One region of the Streptomyces sp. NPDC006879 genome, then DNA from elsewhere that is predicted to be linked to it. Evidence: riboswitches for the same ligand, from Rfam matches in the RefSeq annotation. Region 1 holds a riboswitch; each other region holds the start of a gene.

Region 1 (6,354 bases):
GACTGCTGCCCGCCGTCACGGAGGCAGACCTCCAGCCGGCCGCCGCGGGAGTCAGGGCGCAGGCGGTGCTGCGCGACGGCACCCTGGCGGACGACTTCCTGATCGAACAGACTCCGCGCGCCGTCCACGTCCTCAACGCTCCCTCGCCGGCGGCGACGGCCTCCCTGCCGATCGGCCGCGAGGTCGCCCAGCGAGCGCTGCGCGCGCTACAGGACGTCTGAGGCCCTGCCCCCGCCGGCGGCCCAGGCCGCTCGTCTGCGTGGAGCGCCATAGAATCGGCTCATTGTGTCTGAGCTTCGAAACCCCCAGCCCCAGCCGGACGCGGAGTCCGCGTACCAACCGCCGCGTTGGCGTACCGAGCCGCGCTTCCCAGACGGGCCCGCGCCCGACCCGGCCGGTTCCCACCACGAACGTCGGATCCGTAGCTTCCAGCCGCGCCGGAGTCGGGTGACCGCCGGCCAGGAGGACGCACTGCGCCGCCTGTGGGGCACCTGGGGCTTCGACATCGACGGCCGGAAGGTACTCGATCTCAATCAGATGTTCGATGGCCTGCCCGTGGTGGTCGAGATCGGCTTCGGCATGGGCGAAGCCACCGCACAGATGGCGGCCGATGACCCGGGCACCGGGATCCTCGCCGTCGACGTGCACACCCCCGGGCAGGGCAACCTCCTCGGCCTCGCCGAACGGATGGGCCTGCGCAACGTACGAGTCGGCAACGGCGACGCGGTCATCTTGCTGAGGGAACAGCTGCCAGCCGCCTCTCTGGCGGGCCTTCGGGTGTACTTCCCCGACCCGTGGCCCAAGAAGCGCCACCACAAACGCAGGCTGATCCAGGCCGAGTTCCTCACCCTGGCCGCCACCAGACTCGCCCCCGGCGCAATCCTGCACTGCGCCACGGACTGGGAGCCCTACGCGGAGCAGATGCTGGAGGTGCTCAGTGCGCACCCCGATTTCGAGAACACCCAGCCGGAAGGCGGCTACGCGCCACGTCCCGCCTCGCGCCCACTGACCCGCTTCGAAGGCCAGGGCCTCGACAAGGGGCACGTCGTACACGACTTGCTGTTCCGTCGCATCGAGAACTGAAGACGTCACCCCCCGTGCCCGCTCGGCTCGTTAGAGTCACAGGGTGTACTTCCGTCCGTCCCTCCCGTCCCCCCGTGCGGGCGCCCTGATCCTCCTGCTGGCCACTGCCGGCACGGTCATGGCGGTGCTGGTGCGGGAGCGGACCGGCACCGAGGGCTTCCTGGTCGGGCTGGGGCTCTCCATGCCGCCGGTCCCGCTGCTGGTCCTGGCCTTCCGCTGGCTCGACCGCAGCGGGCGGCCAGGGCTCTGGCCGAGCCGGCTGTTCGCTTTCAGCTGGGGCGCCTGCGCCGCCGCGCTGATCTCGCTGCTGGCCAACGGCTACGCGACCCGCTGGATAGCCTCGATGGTCTCCGACCCGGAGAGCGCCGACCACCTCGGCTCGCTCGCCGTGGCACCCGTGGTCGAGGAGATCGCAAAGGGCTCGGCCCTCCTCCTGCTGTTCCTCTTCTGCCGGACCCAGCTGTCCGGGATCCTCGACGGGGTGGTGCTCGCGGGGCTCACCGCTACCGGGTTCGCCTTTACCGAGAACATCCTCTACCTCGGCAACGCGTTCACCGAGGACCTCGATCAGGTGCCGACCGGCACCGCTCCGGCGGTTCTGGCCTCGCTGACCGCCGCGACCTTCTTCGTACGGATCGTCGTCTCCCCTTTCGCCCATCCCCTGTTCACCGTGCTCACCGGCATCGGGTTCGGGTGCGCCGCCTTGTGGGCGACGGCCCCTCTCGTTCGCCGGACCGCGGCCCCCCTGCTGGGCGTGGCCCTGGCGATGGGGGTGCACGCGGTGTGGAACGGCTCCTCGGTACTGGGCGAGTACGGCTTCTACGCCGTGTACGTGTTGTTCATACTGCCGGCGCTGGCGCTGCTGAGCTGGCTTGCCCTCTGGTTCCGGGACGGGTGCGCGGAGCAGTTGGAGACCGGCGTTCCGACCGCGGTGGCCGCGGTCGGAACGGTGACCCGACTGGACGTCACGCGGAGGCTGCCGTCAGCGCGTCCAGCTCCCCTTCCGTCAGCCGCAGTTCCGCCACCGCGATGAGCGCCGGGAGCTGTTCGACGGTGCGGGCGCTGGCGATCGGCGCCACGACGGTGGGCTGGGCCGCCAGCCAGGCGAGGGCCACCGTGGCGATCTCGACGCCGCGGGTCTCGGCGATCCCGTCCAAGGCGGCGAGCACACGTCGCCCCCGCTCAGTGGAAAGGTGCTTGCCGGCACCTTCGGCGCGGGCCGAGTCGACCTCGGCGCCCGGGCGGTACTTGCCGGTGAGGAAACCGGAGGCCAGCGCGTAGTAGGGCGCGGCGGCCAAGCCGAAGCGGGCGGCCGTCTCGGCGAGCGGGCCCTCGTAGGTGTCTCGGGAAACCAGGTTGTAGTGCGGCTGCAGGGCCACGTACCGGGCGAGTCCCTCACGCTCGGAGAAGGCCAGGGACTCGGCGAGGCGCTCGGCGCTCAGGTTGGAGGCGGCGATCGCGCGGACCTTGCCCTCCTTCACCAGCAGATCGAGGGCGCCGATGATCTCTTCCACCGGCACGGAGGGGTCGTCGAAGTGCGTGTAGTAGAGGTCGATGTAGTCGGTGCCCAGGCGGCGCAGCGACTCCTCCGCGCCTGCCTTGATGGTGCTCGCCGCCAGTCCCGTGTACTGGGGGTGCGCGCCGACTTTGGTGGCGACGACGACCTCCGCGCGGTTCCCGCGGGCGGCCAGCCACTCCCCGATGATCCGCTCGGATTCCCCGCCCGCGTTGCCGGGCACCCACGAGGAGTAGACGTCAGCGGTGTCGACGAAGTTGCCGCCGGCGGCGGCGTAGGCGTCGAGGACGGCGAAGGACTGTTCACGGTCTGCGGTCCAGCCGAAGACGTTGCCGCCGAGGGCGAGCGGGAAGACGTGGAGGTCGGAGGAGCCAAGCTGGCGAAGTGTGGTCATATGATCACTCAACTTCCAACGGATCACTCGTATTCCGACCGCCGGCGAAGTCAGACCCTCAGTCCCTTGCCCCGCAACCAGGCCAGCGGATCATTGGTGGAGCCGCCGACCCGGACCTCGAGGTGGAGATGCGGGCCCGTGACGTTTCCGGTGGCACCCACCCGGCCGATGGTCTCGCCGGCGCCCACGCTGCCGCCGGTCACCGACATCGAGGACAGGTGGCAGTACCAGACCTCGGTCCCGTCCGGCAGTTGGAGCACGATGCGGTACCCGTACGCACCGGACCAACCGGCCGAGGTGATCTTCCCCCCGTGCACCGCCTTGACCGGGGTCCCCGTCGGGGCGGCGAAGTCGAGGCCGGTGTGGTGGCCGGAGGACCACATGGAGCCCGCCGTGCCGTAGTGGGCGGTGAGCGTGTAGGCGGACGTCGGCAGGGAGTAACCCGAGGCCGCCTTGGCCGACTTGGCCTGCCTCTCCGCTTCGGCCCTCGCCTTGGCTTCGGCTTCCGCCTTGGCCTTCGCCTCAGCCTCCTTGCGCTCGGCCTCCTTGCGCTCGGCCTCCTGGCGCTCGGCCTCCGCCTTGGCCTCGGCCTCCTGGCGCTGCTGCTCGGCCTCTTCCGCGGCAGCCTCCGCCGCGGCCTCCGCGGCAGCCGCCTCAGCCGCAGCCGCAGCCGAGTCCTCCTGCTGCTCGGCCTGCTGCAGGATCCGGGCACGCAACACCTCGCCCGCATCGCTCTGTCCCGCCGCCGCCTGCTCGACGGTGACCCCGGCCATCGTCAGCGGAGCCTCCACCACGGCAGGCGCCTGCTGGCCACTCGCCGCACGCTCCTCAAGGGCGCCCTCGGCCCGGGTCGCCCCGCCCGCGTGGTCCTCGTCCTTACCCAGGCCGGTGCCGCCGATCAGGTCGCCCACCGTGGGCAGCGATATGGACACCGGCGGCTTGTCCTGGGCAGTGGCTATGCCGCCGGCACCCACTGCCGCGATGACGCCCACCCCGAGAACGGTGGAACTCCGCACCAGGCTGCCGCGCTGCTTGACCACCCGGTGACGCCCCCGGACGGGGCGGACCGAGTCCTCGGTCGGGCTCCACTCGCCCCAGGCGCCAGCCCCGAGTTCGACGCCGCCCTCCTCGCCGATCCCGTCACGGGCGACGAGCTCTCCGACCGCTACGGGCTCCGCGGACGGGGGAGTCATGAGCGCCTCGGCAGCGGCGGAGGCAGACCAGTTGGACGACACGAGGCGGTCCTTCCCTTCCTTCTCGCCTACCGGGTTAGCTGACGGGTTCGGAGCAGGAAGGTCTCCTACAGGCCAGTACGACCCGATTCACCCCAAGTTGGTGGTTCCCCGGTTCCCCTGTGGGATTCGGCGCGCACGCGCACGGTGCCGTCTCTTGCGACGGCTGAGACAACCGCGCTGCGTTATCGAACGTTAATAGAAGCAAGGGGTTGATTCCAAGCCGTAACCAGAATGAGGTTTGACCCGAAGTCACCCTGGAATGCGAAGAGGTTCGAGGCGGCTACGGAGTGTGCGAAGCGCGGGATCAAATCCCCCAAAGCAGAGCGGACTCACCGCTTCCAGCGCTGCCCTGGGGTCGGTCCGGACCGACCCCCTTCATCACCAGCCACCACAGCGACCGTCCGCCGCTTGACCGGCTGCCCCGCACCCGGCCTCCCCACGGCGAGCAACGCGAGGTCGTCCGTGGTCCCACCACCGGTGTGCCGCCGCACATCGGAGATCAACGCGGAGAGCAGCCCGTCCGGCCCCGGAAAGATCCGACCCCGCAGCCGCTCGGCCGGATCGTAGAAGACTCCCCCAGCATCACGAGCCTCCGTCAGGCCGTCGGTATGGAGCAGCAACATCGCCCCAGCGGGGAAGGGCCACTCCACCACCCGGCCCGGCAACGGCGCCAACTCCCCCAGGCCGAGCGGCAGCGCCGGCTCCTCGGGTGCCAGACGGTCCAACCGTCCGTCGGCGTAGAGCAGGAGCGGTTCCGGATGGCCACGGTTGAGCAACCGCACCACCAGCTCCTCCCGCGGCACCTCCGCCAGCACACACGTGGTGAAGCCCTCGGCGGCCTCCGACTCCGAGTACCGCGCCCGCTCCCTGACCAACGCCCGCTCCAGCCTCCGCGCCACCCCCTGAAGGTCGGGTTCCTGTTCCGCGGCCTCCCGGAAGGCGCCGATGACCACGGCGACCACCTCCACCGCGTCCAGGCCCTTGCCCCGCACGTCACCGACCGCGAGCCGGACGCCGAACGGTGTCTCCTGCACGGCGTACAGATCCCCGCCGATGAACGCGTCCGCATGCGCCGCCTCGTACCTCGCGGCCACCTCCAGGCCACCCAACCGCTCCGCCGGCTTCGGCAGGACGGCCCGCTGCGCGACCTCCGCCACCCCGCGGGCCGAGGCCAACTGCCGGTCACCACGGCGCACCACCCGGTTGATGAGCACCGCCAGAGCGGCGACGGTCAGCACCGTGAGGAGCTCGGTGACCGCCTCCATTCGCAGAGCGCTGCCCTGATGCAGGTGGAGGAGCACCAAGATGCCCCAAGCCGTCCCGCCCGTGATCAAGGTGGCACCCATCCCGAAGAAGGGAGCGGCCACCAGCGGAGCAGCGGAGAAGAAGGGGGAACCGGTGAAGTCGGCGGGTGTGAGCACGGCGAAGAGCAGGCCGAAGCAGATCAACAGCGGCGGTAGCAGCCGTACGAAACGCCGGGTGGCACCCAGCCTGGTGTCCGCACCCGCTGCATCCGCTGTGTGGCCCACCGGCTGCCCCGCCATGAGTCCAGGCTGTGCCCAGCGCGGCGGGCCAGCGAGCGCTGGCCCGCCGATCGGAGTACCTCCGGATACGACCAGGGCCCGAATCCATCAGATGGATTCGGGCCCTGGTCTTCAAGTAGCGGGGACAGGATTTGAACCTGCGACCTCTGGGTTATGAGCCCAGCGAGCTACCGAGCTGCTCCACCCCGCGTCGTTGAACACAAGCTTACGGCATCTCCGGAGTGCTTCTTACCAGCCTGCCCGGACCGGGCGCCGGATCCGCCGTGACCCGTGCGCGCGGGTGATCGAACCAGTCAACGGCGACGCCCGTCCGCCGGCGTCCGAGCCCACATCAGGCCCCCGCCATGGCCACTCCGAGCCGACTGGTGACCGGCACGACGAGGGTCCTGCGACCCCCGGATCCTCCGCCCGGTCCTGCCCCCGGAGCCGAGGTCGCAGGACCGGAACCGACGGACCCACGCCGGAATGTCGGGGCACCCCCTGGGCCATGGAGGCACCGTGCGGCGGACAGCGGGCGGTACGGGCAGCGGCGTGCGACATCGACTGACACAATGCCAGCCGATGCAACCGGCACCACGGGGT
Region 2 (6,354 bases), on a different contig from region 1:
GCGGGCGGTCTCCCACGACCACATCAGGCACCACCTGCCCGTTGCCCGAGCCGGGCCTTGGCCGCCGACTCAAGGGCGTTCATCCCGAAGGTCAAGGTGGCTGCCAGGCCGAAGTAGATCAACAACAGGGTCAGATAGGCGGCGGCGGTGTTTCCGGTACTCGACCTCAACTGGTCCAACTGGAAGGTCAGGTCGGAGATGGTGATCAAGGAGAGCAGCGGAGTCGCCTTGAGGAGCTGGATGAGGAGGTTGTTGAACGGCGGGATCATCTGCACCCACGCCTGTGGCAGGATCACCCGGCGCATCCGCAGCCAACGCCCCATGCCGAGGGCGACGGTGGCCTCCCACTGGGCTCGGGGAACGGCAGCCAGCGCGCCACGCACCACTTCGGAGCCGTAGGCGCCGTAGTTCAGTCCGAACGCCACCACGGCGCAGGCCATCGGCTCCAGGCGGAATCCGAGTACGGGAAGTGCGAAGAACAGCCAGAACAGTTGAACGTAGAGCGAGGTGCCACGGAAGAACTCGACCGTGACACGGCAGGCGCCGCGAACCAACAAGCGAGGGGAGCGCGCCATGAAGCCGAAGACGAAGGCGAGTACGAGGGCCAGAGCGGCGCTGAGCACGGTCGCTTGGAGCGTGACCCACACGCCTTGTCCCACACTGGGCAGGGAGCGGGTGAACTCGGCGAGGAAGTCAGTCATGCGACGCCCTCGTCATGACCCGCACAGATCAGCCGTCCGCAGCGTCGAGGGTGGGATCTCCCGGCTGGTGAAGCCGTACTTGCCGATGAGCGAGACGTAGCGGTCCGGATCACCGGTGATCTTCGCGAGTTCGGTGTTGAAGGCGTCGCGCAGTGCGGTGGCGTTCGGTCGGAAGACTGCGCCGCCGGGGCTGTACTGCTTCTTGCCGTCGAGCTCGGGCAGGAAGGGGTCCAGCACCTCGACGGCCGCACCCTTGTTGGACTGGGCGAGCCAGCGCAGCGAGATGCCGGTGAGCGCAAAGGCCTCGATCCGGCCGGCCACCAGTGCGTCGAGCCCGTCCTGCTGCTTCGCCAGCGACTTGATCTTCGATGCCGAGACTCCGGCTCCCTTCGCGTAGCCGCTTTCCACCGCGGCCGTCAGCACTCCGACCGTCACGCCCTTGTCCGCGCAGGATTTCAGGTCGCTGAGACCCTTGGGGTTCTTGCTGCGCACCATCAGTGCCGTCGGGGAGACGAACTCCGGCTCAGAGAAGATCACTTTGGCGCAGCGTTCCGGTGTGATCGCCATGCCGGCACTCACCACGTCGAAGCGGTCCGCGAGCAAGCCGGGAATCAGGGCGCCGAAGTCCGTCAGGGTGGGCCGTAGTTCGGCCACGCCGAGTTGGGAGAAGATCTCCTTGTGCAGGGTGGGAGCCTGGCCCGCCAGTTGGTTGCCGTCCTTGAAACCGTACGGAGCTTCACCGGCGAAGCCCACCCTGACGAATCCCTGCTTGCGCAACTTCCCCAGCAGGTCGGCGTCCGCCTGCGGGCCACCTGTCCCGCTCTCGGTGCGGCTACAGCCGGTCATCAGCGCCGGAGCCAGGGCAAGGCCTCCCAGGAGCGTCGTGCCGGAGAGGAAACCTCTGCGGGACAGGGTCGTGCGCTCGGACATCTCGATCCCCTCGGTGAGTGGTGCCCCGTGGTCGAGGGGCCCGTTGGTGTCGGCGCGTACCCGGCGGTTCATCCCGCATGCTGGGGGACGCCAATCCTGAGTGATAGATCCCCCTTTGGGCGTGTCGCGTCGTCTATCAGCTTTCAGCATGTGTGGTCGTACTCGTCCCATCGGTCGACTGCGCAGCCCGGACAGCTGGCGGTGATCCGAGGAAGGTGTCCACCCTTGTGGCACGGCACATCTGACGCGGCGTGTTGATCCACCGGGTACCGAGGGACAGTCCTCACACGCGTCCGTGCCGCTCGATGTCCTCGTGGAACTCGGTGAGTGCCTGGTCGGTGAGTGTGGGGCGGGTGTCGGCCACGGCCTTGAGATAGTCCCCGGTGCTGGCCGGCTCGCCCGCCCGATCCACGACTTCCCGTTCGAACGCCGTGTGAGCGCCTTTGCGGGCGGCGAATTCGATATCCGCCGGGGTGAACATCTCGCTGGCCGCCACCAGGCGTTGGAGATCGACCCGGCCAGCGGCCGAACCCAGGTAACGCTGCCAGATCGCGGCTCGGGCAGCTGGGTCCGGAGGGCCGACGGGAATCACGTAGTCGAAACGTCCGGGGCGCAGGAAAGCCAGATCCAGGGATCTGACGGAATTGGTGGCACAGATCAACAGTCGGTCGTCATGGTCACGGAATCCTGGAATAAGTTTGAGGAGTTCATTGGTGACGCCGTGGCCGGGGTCGATGGCCAGACCTGACCTGGCCCCGGCGATCTCCTCGACCTCGTCGATGAACAACAGAACGGACTGCAGTTCGGCCAGATCCGCAAAGGTGTCCCGAAGCGAGGTGGCCAAGCCACCCGAGGAGCCCGCGGCGAGGCGGGAAGGGAAGATCTCCACGAAGGGCCATTCCAGCCGGGAGGCCACGGCTTTGGCGAAGCTCGTCTTCCCGGTACCCGGTGGGCCGAAGAGGATGACGGCTTTCGGCGGGGTCACTCCGTACTGTTCGGCGAGGGAACGCTCGACCAGGGGAAGCACGATCCGCCGTTCGATCGACGCCTTCTCGCGTTCCATCCCCGCCAGGGCGTCCCACAGTCCCGGCGCGAGCACCCTGCCGCCGAGTTCGGCGAGCAGGCCGGCGTCACTCGCACCGAGGTGCTCGACCTTCTCGTAGAACACCAGGCCGTCGCGGGAACGGTAGCCGCAGTTGTCCAGAGCCGCGGTCCCGGTTGCCCCCGGCGCCAGCAGGGCGCTGATGCGGCGCACCCCACGCACGCGCAGGCGCCGTTCGAGTTCGGCGATCAGAGCGCTGCCGACTCCACGGTTGCGCCAGGTCTCGGAGAGCGCGACCAGGGTGATCCAGGCCCGTTCCCCCTGGGCCTGGGCCACTGCCATGCCCACCATGTCGTCGCCGACCACCGCGACCACGGCGGGCCCGCCGGTCCGGGCGACGGACATCACCTCGGAAACCGGGAAAACGGCCGGGAGGTCCTGTGGCGCTCGGTCCTGGTCCCAGATCTGGATGGCGCTGTCCAGGTCATCGTCGTGGAAGTCCCGCAGTCGCCACGTCGGCATCGTCCACCCACCCTTGCCGGCAAGAGCCGCCGCCTGGTCGACAGGAGCGCGGCGCCTCGCCCCTCATTGTCCGCGCCCGCGACCGGACCGGCGAGCGGGGAGGGGAGGGCGGTGGCGGCCGGTGACGCGGCAGTCACTCCGCGGGTAGGGGTGCGTGGCCGGACGCGGGTGGCTGCCGCAGGTCGCCCTCTGTACCGCGCCGCGGGGCGGTACGGGTGACTCGGTCTGAATCCGGGCGTCGGGGCCCGACGGTCCGTGGACCAACGAGCCGTGTCCCTCGCGCAGTTCCGTGGCCCGGGGGTGGCACGGCATGCCGTGCCACTCGCCCCTGCTCGGTGTCGGCCGGTACCGACGCCGGTCCGGGCGAGGAGTTACGGGCTGTCAGTTGGGGCTGCCCGAGTGGAGGTTCGTGCCATCTCCCCGACGGTCGATCGCCTTCCCGCGACGGCTTCCTTTCTCGTTCTCCCATGCGCTCGCCGGGCCGGTCCTGCTCCGCGGCGGGGTGCGACGCGTTCTTCGGGTGATGGTGGGGGTGTTTCTGGGCGGCCGTCAAAGTCATCTGGGAATTGGCGAATTACTTTGAGTGGTTGATCGAAGCGCCCGTTTCTGCGGGGGTCGCTTTGGATCGTTATGCGCGCTTAATGGGCGATTTGGGTCGTTGTGTCTTGGGGTGTCAGGTGATTTGGGTCACGGCCTTGACGGTGAAGTGATCAATGGGTGTTCCGGGGAATCCGAACACTGAAAGGAGAGTTGAAAGTTTGATCTCCGGAAGTGATCTCGAATTCACCACCGGTTAGTGCTCGGCAGTGCTTTGCGGAGAAGATTTCCGCCTTGTTCTGCGAGCTGCGCTTCGCCTAATGTCACCGTCATTCCGGGTGGAACGCCGAGTCCTGCCGCCATCTGGAACCCCACACCCATACGGCAGGAGCGGGGGACCCAGGTAAGTCGCCGGTCCGCGATGCGGAACGGCTTGGGGTGAAGTCGCACACATGTGGCGGCCGGGCATCTTCAGCCCGAACCCGACAGCTCACCTCGTAGGCGATGGAGAGGAAATTCACCATGCCTGCAAAGGGTAAGCACCGCCGTACCAAGAGGAACGCCCTCGCCCGTCGATTCCTCGTAGCGGGGACGGGAAGCGCCGTACTGGCCCTGCCCGTGATGGGCGCCGCCACCGCGCAGGCCGCTCCGAGCAGTGCGGCCGTGCTGGCCGCTCCCAAGGCCGCGGTCGCCACCACGGCGGTCGCCGCCGTACAGGCCAAGGCCTCGACGGTCACCTACGCGGTGGTCGCGGGAGACTCCCTGTCGAAGATCGCGGAGAAGCACGCGGTGAGCGGCGGCTGGAAGCAGCTGTACAGCGACAACCGCGGCGCCGTCGGAGTCGACCCCTCGCTGATCCATCCCGGGCTTGAGCTCACGATCGGCGCCAAGGCCAAGGCTTCGGCAGGAGCCGGTGGCGCGATCGCCACGGTCGCCGCGGCCGGGACGACGAGCAGCGCGAAGGCGGTCACAGCGACCCAGACAGCAGTCAAGGCCGCGGCGAAGACCTACGCCAACAACCTCGACGGGTGGATCCGCGAGTCCCTGGACATCATGGCCAAGCACGGTATTCCCGGCACTTACGCCGGTATCCACCGCAACATCATGCGTGAATCCAGCGGCAACCCGCTCGCGATCAACAACTGGGACATCAACGCGCGCAACGGCATCCCCTCCAAGGGCCTGCTCCAGGTGATCGACCCGACGTTCCGCGCCTACCACGTGCCCGGGACCTCCTTCGACTCATACGACCCGGTCGCCAACATCACCGCGGCCTGCAACTACGCCGCCAAGCGGTACGGCTCCATCGACAACGTCTTCGGCGCCTACTGACGCACCCCTCCTCCTGCCGGCCCCGGACCCCGGGGCCGGCAGCGGCGTTCCAACGCCGTCCTGGCCTGCCCCGGCTCCGCGCGCCAGGCCTCATGAGCGGGCCGGACCCGCACCCACCCCTTCGCCCCTCTGCGCTTCGGATCCGCTCGGCCGAACCGGCGCCGAAGGGGCGATCGGCCGCCGCGGATTCCACAGCCCGACGGTGAGAGCGCCGACGATCACGAGCATGCCGAGCCACACCAAGGGCCCCGGCGCACCGCCACCGACCAGGGCGTCGGTCCCCGCCGCTGCCAGCGGAGCCGTCCCTGCCAGCAGTCCGGCCCGGTCCGCGCCGACGGCAGCGACCGTCCGGTACCAGAGCACGAAGGCGGCGGCCGTGACGAGGACCGCAAGGTAGGCGATCGCCACCGCGTCCCTCACCCCCAGCCGCGCCGCCGCCGAGGTCCCCTCCGTGCACAGGGCGAGGAGCGTGAACAGCAGCGTGCCCAGCCACACCGCGTGGATGGAAACCCCGAAGGCCCCGTGCCGGGCGAGCACCGGAACGGCAAGCAAGGTGAAGGCCGCCTCGCAGGCCAGGGCGAGGGCGGCCCACGCCACTCCGGTGCCATCGGTACGGCCCAGGCCCTCCACCAGCATCCCGCCGGCCGTCACCAGCACCGCGGCGAGCAGGACCCGTCTGGTGGGGCGCCGCCGCTGGAGCAGGGGGCCAAGGACACAGAGCAGCACCGGAACGCAGGCGACGGATACCGCGATGACCGCGGGTTCGGCGTGCGCGACCCCGCGGACCACGGCCACGTTGAACAGCACCAGCCCGGTGGCTGCGACGCCCGCCAGCCACAGCCACTCGCCGCCGCGCGGAAGGGTGAGCGTGACCCGCCCCAGCCGGGCCAGCGCGAGCAGCAGCAGAGCAGCTGACGCGTAACGGATGGCCTGGGCGGTGAACAGGGGCGCCGAGTCGAGGGTGCGGGAGGCGGTGACACCGGCTCCCACCAGCGCCATGCCCACGACGCCCGGACCGACACGACGCACAGGGGACGGGGGCGGTGCTGAGCAAGAAGTTGAGATCAGGTGCATGACCTCAACCTTGGGTAGACAATGGCCCTGTGAACAGGTCCAAAGATGAGCCGGTCAAAAGGTCCATAACTACGAGCTCGGACTTCCTGCAGCTGGACATCGGCCATGTCCCTCGCGGTGGTCGTGCCGACTGGCTGGCCGAGCAACTGCGATCAGCCATCGCAGACGGTCGTCTCCAGGTGGGCAGCAGGTTGCCCGCGACCCGAGTCCTGGCCG
Region 3 (6,354 bases), on a different contig from region 1:
GAACTCCGTGGAACCTCCACCGATGTCCACCACCAGATAGGGAGTGGCCAGGTCGGTGCGGCCGGTGAGTTCCTTGGTGGCACCCGTGAAGGAGTACTCCGCCTCCAGGTCACCGGAGATCACCCGCGGCGGGGTGCCGAGGATCTCCAGCACGCCCGCGGCGAACTCCTCGCGGTTCTCGGCGTCCCGGGTGGCCGAGGTGGCCACGAAGCGCACTCGCTCCGCGCCGAGGTCCTTGATCACCGCCGCGTACTCCCGGCAGGCCGCGAACGTCCGCTGCAACGCCTCGGGGGCGAGTCGGCCCGTCTGGTCCACTCCCTGACCGAGCCGGACGATCGTCATCCGCCGGTCCAACTCGTTGAGCTCGCCCGTGACCGGGTCGACGTCCGCGACCAGCAGGCGGATGGAGTTCGTACCGCAGTCAACGGCCGCCACCCGGCTCATGCGCCCTCTCCCGCCTCGTCGTCCGCTTCCGCGCAGGGGGAGACGCACGGCCCCTTGGCCCACCACTCGGGCAGCAACGCCAGGGCCTCGTCACCAAACGGGTTCACGCCGGGGCCCGCCGCGAGCGAATGGCCCACCAGCACGTGCAGGCACTTCACCCGGTCCGGCATTCCACCGGCGCTCGGGAAGCCCTGGAGCACCTCGATCTCGTCCCGGCGCCGGATGTAGTCCTCGTGGGCCGCACGGTAGGCGGCGGCCAGCTCCGGATCGGTGCCCAGCCGGTCCTGCATCTCCTTCATCACCCCGGACCCCTCAAGGGTTCCGATGGCGCCGGCCGCCCTGGGACAGGTCAAGTAGTAGAGCGTGGGGAACGGCGTGCCGTCCGGCAGCCGCGGGGCCGTCTCGACCACGTCCGGCTGGCCACAGGGGCAGCGGTGCGCGATGGCGCGCAAACCACGCGGCGGGCGGCCCAACTGCTCTTTGAACGCGGCGACGTCGGCGTCCGTGGGCTCGGTACGGGCGGTCTGGGGCGGGGGCGTATCCATGCCTGAAATGAAGTCTCTTCGCTCGGTCTGATGGTGTCGTGCGCGTCATGCGCAGGGGGTGGAGCACCGCGGTCGGGGTCTTCCACCCGCGGCCCGGGTGCGGGGCGGGTCCAACGGCGGACGGCCGACGGTCGATGGCGGAGGTCAGTCCTCGGGGCGGTCGGCCTTGTCCACACCGTCCCAGACGTTGGAGTACCAGGGGCGGTCGCCGGCACCGTTGCCGTCCCGCCGCCGCCGCTCGGCGTCCGGGTCGACCACCGTGTAGCCGGTCTCACCGGGCCGCAGGTAGTGGAGGTGTTCGCGCGCCTGTCGCTCCACGTACGCCGGGTCCTGCCAACGGGCTTTCTCGTCCCGCAGTTCGGAGAGCCGCCGGCGCGCCTGGTCCGCTTCCCGCTGCTGCTCCGCGATGTCGGAGCGCTGCGATACGTACTGGCGCATGGGGTAGGCCAGGGCGACGACCAGCGTGCACAGGACCAGGGCGAGCAGGGCCGCCCGTCCGGTCAACCGACTCCTGCGGACCTGACGGCGGGACTGCGAACGGTAGACGTGTGCCGCGGTCCGTTCGCCGAGCTGCTTCAGCCTGGTCGCGGTGGAGAAACGGTCCCGGTTCCCGGCCATGCGTCCCGCCTCCCTGGTGAGCACACTCGAAGCCCCTGCGCCTTCGCTCCGCCGGAGGACCTCAGGAGCAAAGGGACGTCCCCGCACACGGTACGGGACCGGATGCGGGGACGTACGGAGGCTGCAACCCCGAAAGCGGTGATTAGCCCTTGAAGCGCGGGAAGGCCGAGCGACCCGCGTACACCGCGGCGTCGTCGAGGATCTCCTCGATGCGCAGCAGCTGGTTGTACTTGGCCACGCGCTCCGAACGGGCCGGCGCACCGGTCTTGATCTGGCCGCAGTTGGTGGCGACGGCCAGGTCAGCGATGGTGACGTCCTCGGTCTCGCCGGAGCGGTGGGACATCATGCACTTGAAGCCGTTGCGCTGGGCGAGCTCGACCGCGTCGAGGGTCTCGGTCAGCGAGCCGATCTGGTTCACCTTGACGAGCAGGGCGTTGGCGGAGCCCTCCTCGATGCCGCGGGCCAGGCGCTCGGGGTTGGTGACGAAGAGGTCGTCGCCGACGAGCTGCACCCTGGTGCCGAGCTTGTCAGTGATGACCTTCCAGCCGGCCCAGTCGTCCTCGAACAGCGGGTCCTCGATGGAGACCAGCGGGTACGCGGAGACGAGCTCCTCGTAGTACTCGGTCATCTCGGCGGCCGAACGGGACTGGCCCTCGAACTCGTACTTGCCTTCCTTGTAGAACTCGGAGGCGGCACAGTCGAGGGCGAGCGCGATGTCCTTGCCCGGGGCGTAGCCGGCCTCCTTGATGGCCTCAAGAATGAGGTCCAGGGCGGCGCGGTTGGACTCCAGGTTCGGGGCGAATCCACCCTCGTCGCCAAGGCCGGTGGACAGGCCCTTACGCTTCAGGACGGCCTTGAGGGTGTGGTAGACCTCGGTACCCCAGCGCAGCGCCTCGGAGAAGGACTCGGCGCCGATCGGCGCGATCATGAACTCCTGGATGTCCACGTTGGAGTCGGCGTGCGACCCACCGTTGAGGATGTTCATCATCGGAACGGGCAGCAGGTGCGCGTTCGGGCCACCGAGGTAGCGGAAGAGCGGGAGGTCCGAGGCCTCGGACGCGGCGTGGGCGACAGCCAGCGAAACACCGAGGATGGCGTTGGCGCCAAGCGAGCCCTTGTTGTCGGTGGCGTCCAGGTCGAACATGGCCTGGTCGATCAGACGCTGCTCGGTGGCGTCGTAGCCGACGAGCTCCGGGCCGATCTGCTCGATGACGGCGAGGACGGCCTTCTCGACACCCTTGCCGAGGTAGCGGTTCGGGTCCCCGTCGCGGAGCTCGATGGCCTCGAAAGCACCGGTGGAGGCGCCGGACGGCACGGCAGCACGGCCGGTGCTGCCGTCGTCGAGGCCCACCTCGACCTCGACCGTGGGGTTGCCTCGGGAGTCCAGGATTTCCCGGGCTACGACGACGTCGATGGACGGCACGAGCATCTCCTTCTGGGATGTGACGCTGGATGTGCGGTGGCGTGATGGCCTTGCGGTGGCCTGCCGCCTAGAGCCTAACCGCCTCCGGGAGCTCGACCGCCCGACTGCCCGACCCCTGGACAGAAAAAGGGGTCAAAGGCCTCCTTCAGAGGGCAAAGAAGACGGCCGCAGAAGGGTGCCGAGGTCGAGACAGAGCTCCGCCCGGCACGCGGGGACAGCCGTACGTGCCGGGCGGGAGGAGGCGGGGCCGCGGCGGACTGACGGCCGCGGCCGGCCAACCCCTAGCTCAGGTGCAGCATCTGACCCGGGTAGATCAGGTCGGCGTCACTGATGACGTCCTTGTTCAGCTCGAACAGCTTCTGCCAGCCCCCCTTGACGCCCTTCGCCTCGGCGATGGTGCCCAGGGTGTCGCCCGACTTCACCTCGTAGGAGCCGTCGCCCTTCTTGAAGCCCTGCGCCGTGGCCTGCGGGCGGGTCTGCGAACGGCTGGTCGGCGCCTGCTCGCTGCGCACCGGAGCGCTCTTCTTGACGGTGGTGCTCTTCTTGACCGTGGTGCTCTTCTTGACCGTGGTGCTCTTCTTGACCGTGGCCTTCGGAGCGGCCTTCTTCGGGGTGGCGGCGGGCTTGGAGGCGGAGGAGCCCTTGTATGCGGAGTTCGACAGGCCGACACCGCAGGACGGCCAGGCGCCCTTGCCCTGGCCGGCGAGGACCTTCTCGGCGATGGCTATCTGCTGGGACTTGCTCGCCAGGTGCGCGCTGGAGGCGTAGGCGGTGCCCCCGTAGGCGGCCCAGGTGGACGGCGAGAACTGCAGGCCGCCGTAGTAGCCGTTGCCCGTGTTGATGGACCAGTTGCCACCGGACTCGCACTGCGCGACGCGGTCCCACTCGGATGCGGTGGCGGCGTTCGCGCTACCGACGGCCATCAGCGGGGCGGCGACGGCCGCGCCGGTGACGCCGGCGAGGGTGACGATACGGGTGGCCTTGGACGGACGGCGATGCTTGCCCTTGCCCGAAAGCTGCATGGAGGTCTCCTCACCGACGCCTACGAGGTGAGCTGTCGGGTTCGGGCCAATGAGTTGCCCGGCCGAGCGTCCTAGCGCTCGGCTTCACCCCTAGCCGGTCCCTGACCACCTTTCAGTGGTCGGTCCCGGCGGAAACCTTGGGTCCCCCGCTCCTGCCTTCGGCGCTTGACGCGACGACTGTTCCCCCGTCCGCCGGCAGGACTCGGCGTGCGGTCGAAGGAGCCCGCGGTGGCGAGCGGTTCAGACCGTAGACACAGCCACTACCGATCTTCAATATCGGACAAGCTAGGAAAAACGCCCAAAACACCTAGCAGAGAACCGGCATTTACGCAGGTGAGGGGCGGAATCACCACACTCCGCCGAAGGGGCGCGCCAGTTGGGTGGAAGAGACTCATGTCTCACTTACGCGAACCAGGACATTGACCCACGCATCGGAGAAGCGGCGCGCCCCAAGTATCCCTATTTGCCGCTCAGATCGAGGCTCTGGCCAGGCTTGATGAGGTCGGCATCGGAGCCGATCACCTCTTCGTTCGCCTGATAGATCGCGGTCCAGCCACCCGCGACTCCGTGCGCGCCGGCGATATCCGTCAGGTTGTCGCCCGGCTTGACCGTGTATGCACCATCCGATGCCGCGTCAGAGAGCGCCCCGGCGGATGCACCAGAGGACTCCTCGGCCGGTTCGCCACGATGCTTGCCCGTCCCGATGGCCACAGCGGGGTCCGCGGCCGTCACTCCTGACGCGCCAGCCACGGGCGTCACGGTCGAGCCCTCGCCCACCACGCCAGGGGTGACGGGCACCTCGGGCCCGGCAGGCGTGGCGGGCGCGAGGCTCGCTGCGGGCGTGGTGGGGGCGCCCGGCGTCGCGGGGGTGGTGGGAGCGGTGGGGGTCGCAGGGGTGGTGGGAGCAACGGGGTTAGTGGGAGTGCCCGGCACCGTGGGAGTGACGGGAGTGGTGGGAGTGGTGGGAGTGACGGGAGCACCCGGGGTTGCCGAGGCGTCCGGCAGCTCGGGAGTCGCGGGCGCGGACGGCGTCACCGGGGCGGAAGGGGTTGCCGGGGCGGAGGGGGTGGCCGCGGGCTGCTCGGGCGCCTTCTCGGGCTCTTCCACCGGAAGGGAGTCCGCGGGACGAATCGGCGCCGGGGCGATCTCCCGCTTCTCCGTCCCGAGCCCGGGGTCCACATCAGGCTTGACGCTGTCCTTGACCAGTCCCGCGGGGCCTGAACACTGCGGCCAGGCCGAGGGGCCCTGAGCCGCGAGGACCTTCTCCCCGACGACTATCTGCTGCGAACGGCTGGCCAGATCGGCGCGCGGAGCGAAGTCGAGGCCACCGTTGGCCTCCCAGACCTCCTGGGTGAACTGGAGGCCGCCGTAGTAGCCGTTGCCCTGGTCGGCGCTCCAGGCGCCACCGCTCTCGCATTCGGCCACCTTGTCCCAGGTGGCCGCGTCGGCAGCCTGAGCGCCGGTGGCGGCGAGGAGCGGCAGGGCCAGCGCGGAGCCGGTGACTCCTGCGGTGACGACGAGCGCGGGGGCCTGACGGGGGCGCCGATGACGGCCATTCCCGGAGCGCATGCGGTTGCCTTTCGCGGGACTGCAGAGGACGTGGGGGCGAAAGTAGCGTCAGCCGAACACTTGTTACAAGTCGGTGCAGCTCAGATCACGCTCCGGTCACGATAGTGACGCTACGTCAACTCCTTTGTGACGTAACGGGCGTGAACTCCACAGGGAGTGTTCGCAATCCACGCATGATCAGCCCGCCCCGCCAACGCAGTTCGTCCGGATTGCCCCCAAGTCGCAAATCGGGTAGCCGGGTCAGCAAGGTGGCGAGCGCGGTCTGTCCTTCCAGCCGCGCCAGGGGCGCGCCGAGACAGTAGTGGATGCCGTGCCCGTACCCCAGGTGTTGGTTGTCGCGCCGGGACAGATCAAGGGTGTCGGGGTCCGTGAACCGCGCCGGGTCCCGATCCGCAGCCGCCAGCACGACCAACACCGGGTCCCCCGCCTCGATCCGCCGGCCGCCCAGAGTCAGGTCCTCGGTGGCGAACCGCCAGGTGGCCAACTCCACCGGCCCGTCGTAACGCAACAGTTCCTCGACCCCTGTCTCCAACAGCCCGCGCTCCCCCGCCGCCAACGAGTTCTGCAGGCGCAACCGCTGGTCCGGGTTGCGCAACAGCGCATAGGTGCCGTTGCCGATGAGGTTGACCGTGGTCTCGAAGCCTGCGAAGAGCAGGATGAAGGCCATCGCCGCGGCCTCGTTCTCCGTCAGGTGCTCGCCGTGGTCGCTCGCCCTGATCAGACCCGAGATGAG

Evidence for each region. Region 1 has a riboswitch for cyclic di-AMP ahead of ACFYMC_RS12950 (M23 family metallopeptidase). Riboswitches for the same ligand answer to the same signal wherever they lie in the genome.
Region 2: it holds a riboswitch for cyclic di-AMP, as region 1 does, so the genes downstream of both, ACFYMC_RS21305 (transglycosylase SLT domain-containing protein) here and ACFYMC_RS12950 (M23 family metallopeptidase) in region 1, are expected to answer to the same signal.
Region 3: it holds a riboswitch for cyclic di-AMP, as region 1 does, so the genes downstream of both, ACFYMC_RS18315 (transglycosylase family protein) here and ACFYMC_RS12950 (M23 family metallopeptidase) in region 1, are expected to answer to the same signal.

What each region holds. Positions count from the first base shown of each region.
Region 1 covers NZ_JBIAGC010000013.1:14,545-20,898, forward strand. The annotation lists gene lhgO (L-2-hydroxyglutarate oxidase) at 1-221, shown strand, start outside; gene trmB (tRNA (guanosine(46)-N7)-methyltransferase TrmB) at 286-1,083, shown strand; gene ACFYMC_RS12940 (PrsW family intramembrane metalloprotease) at 1,127-2,116, shown strand; gene ACFYMC_RS12945 (aldo/keto reductase) at 2,049-2,993, opposite strand; gene ACFYMC_RS12950 (M23 family metallopeptidase) at 3,044-4,186, opposite strand; cyclic di-AMP (ydaO/yuaA leader) riboswitch at 4,237-4,370, opposite strand; gene ACFYMC_RS12955 (PP2C family protein-serine/threonine phosphatase) at 4,558-5,772, opposite strand; tRNA gene ACFYMC_RS12960 (tRNA-Met) at 5,889-5,962, opposite strand.
Region 2 covers NZ_JBIAGC010000031.1:14,171-20,524, reverse strand. The annotation lists gene ehuD (ectoine/hydroxyectoine ABC transporter permease subunit EhuD) at 1-24, opposite strand, end outside; gene ehuC (ectoine/hydroxyectoine ABC transporter permease subunit EhuC) at 24-701, opposite strand; gene ehuB (ectoine/hydroxyectoine ABC transporter substrate-binding protein EhuB) at 714-1,631, opposite strand; gene ACFYMC_RS21310 (ATP-binding protein) at 1,915-3,195, opposite strand; cyclic di-AMP (ydaO/yuaA leader) riboswitch at 4,067-4,251, shown strand; gene ACFYMC_RS21305 (transglycosylase SLT domain-containing protein) at 4,255-5,064, shown strand; gene ACFYMC_RS21300 (DMT family transporter) at 5,155-6,063, opposite strand; gene ACFYMC_RS21295 (PLP-dependent aminotransferase family protein) at 6,168-6,354, shown strand, end outside.
Region 3 covers NZ_JBIAGC010000023.1:13,491-19,844, reverse strand. The annotation lists gene ACFYMC_RS18335 (exopolyphosphatase) at 1-444, opposite strand, end outside; gene ACFYMC_RS18330 (DUF501 domain-containing protein) at 441-989, opposite strand; gene ACFYMC_RS18325 (septum formation initiator family protein) at 1,134-1,607, opposite strand; gene eno (phosphopyruvate hydratase) at 1,750-3,036, opposite strand; gene ACFYMC_RS18315 (transglycosylase family protein) at 3,312-4,052, opposite strand; cyclic di-AMP (ydaO/yuaA leader) riboswitch at 4,055-4,226, opposite strand; gene ACFYMC_RS18310 (transglycosylase family protein) at 4,512-5,621, opposite strand; gene ACFYMC_RS18305 (cytochrome P450) at 5,737-6,354, opposite strand, start outside.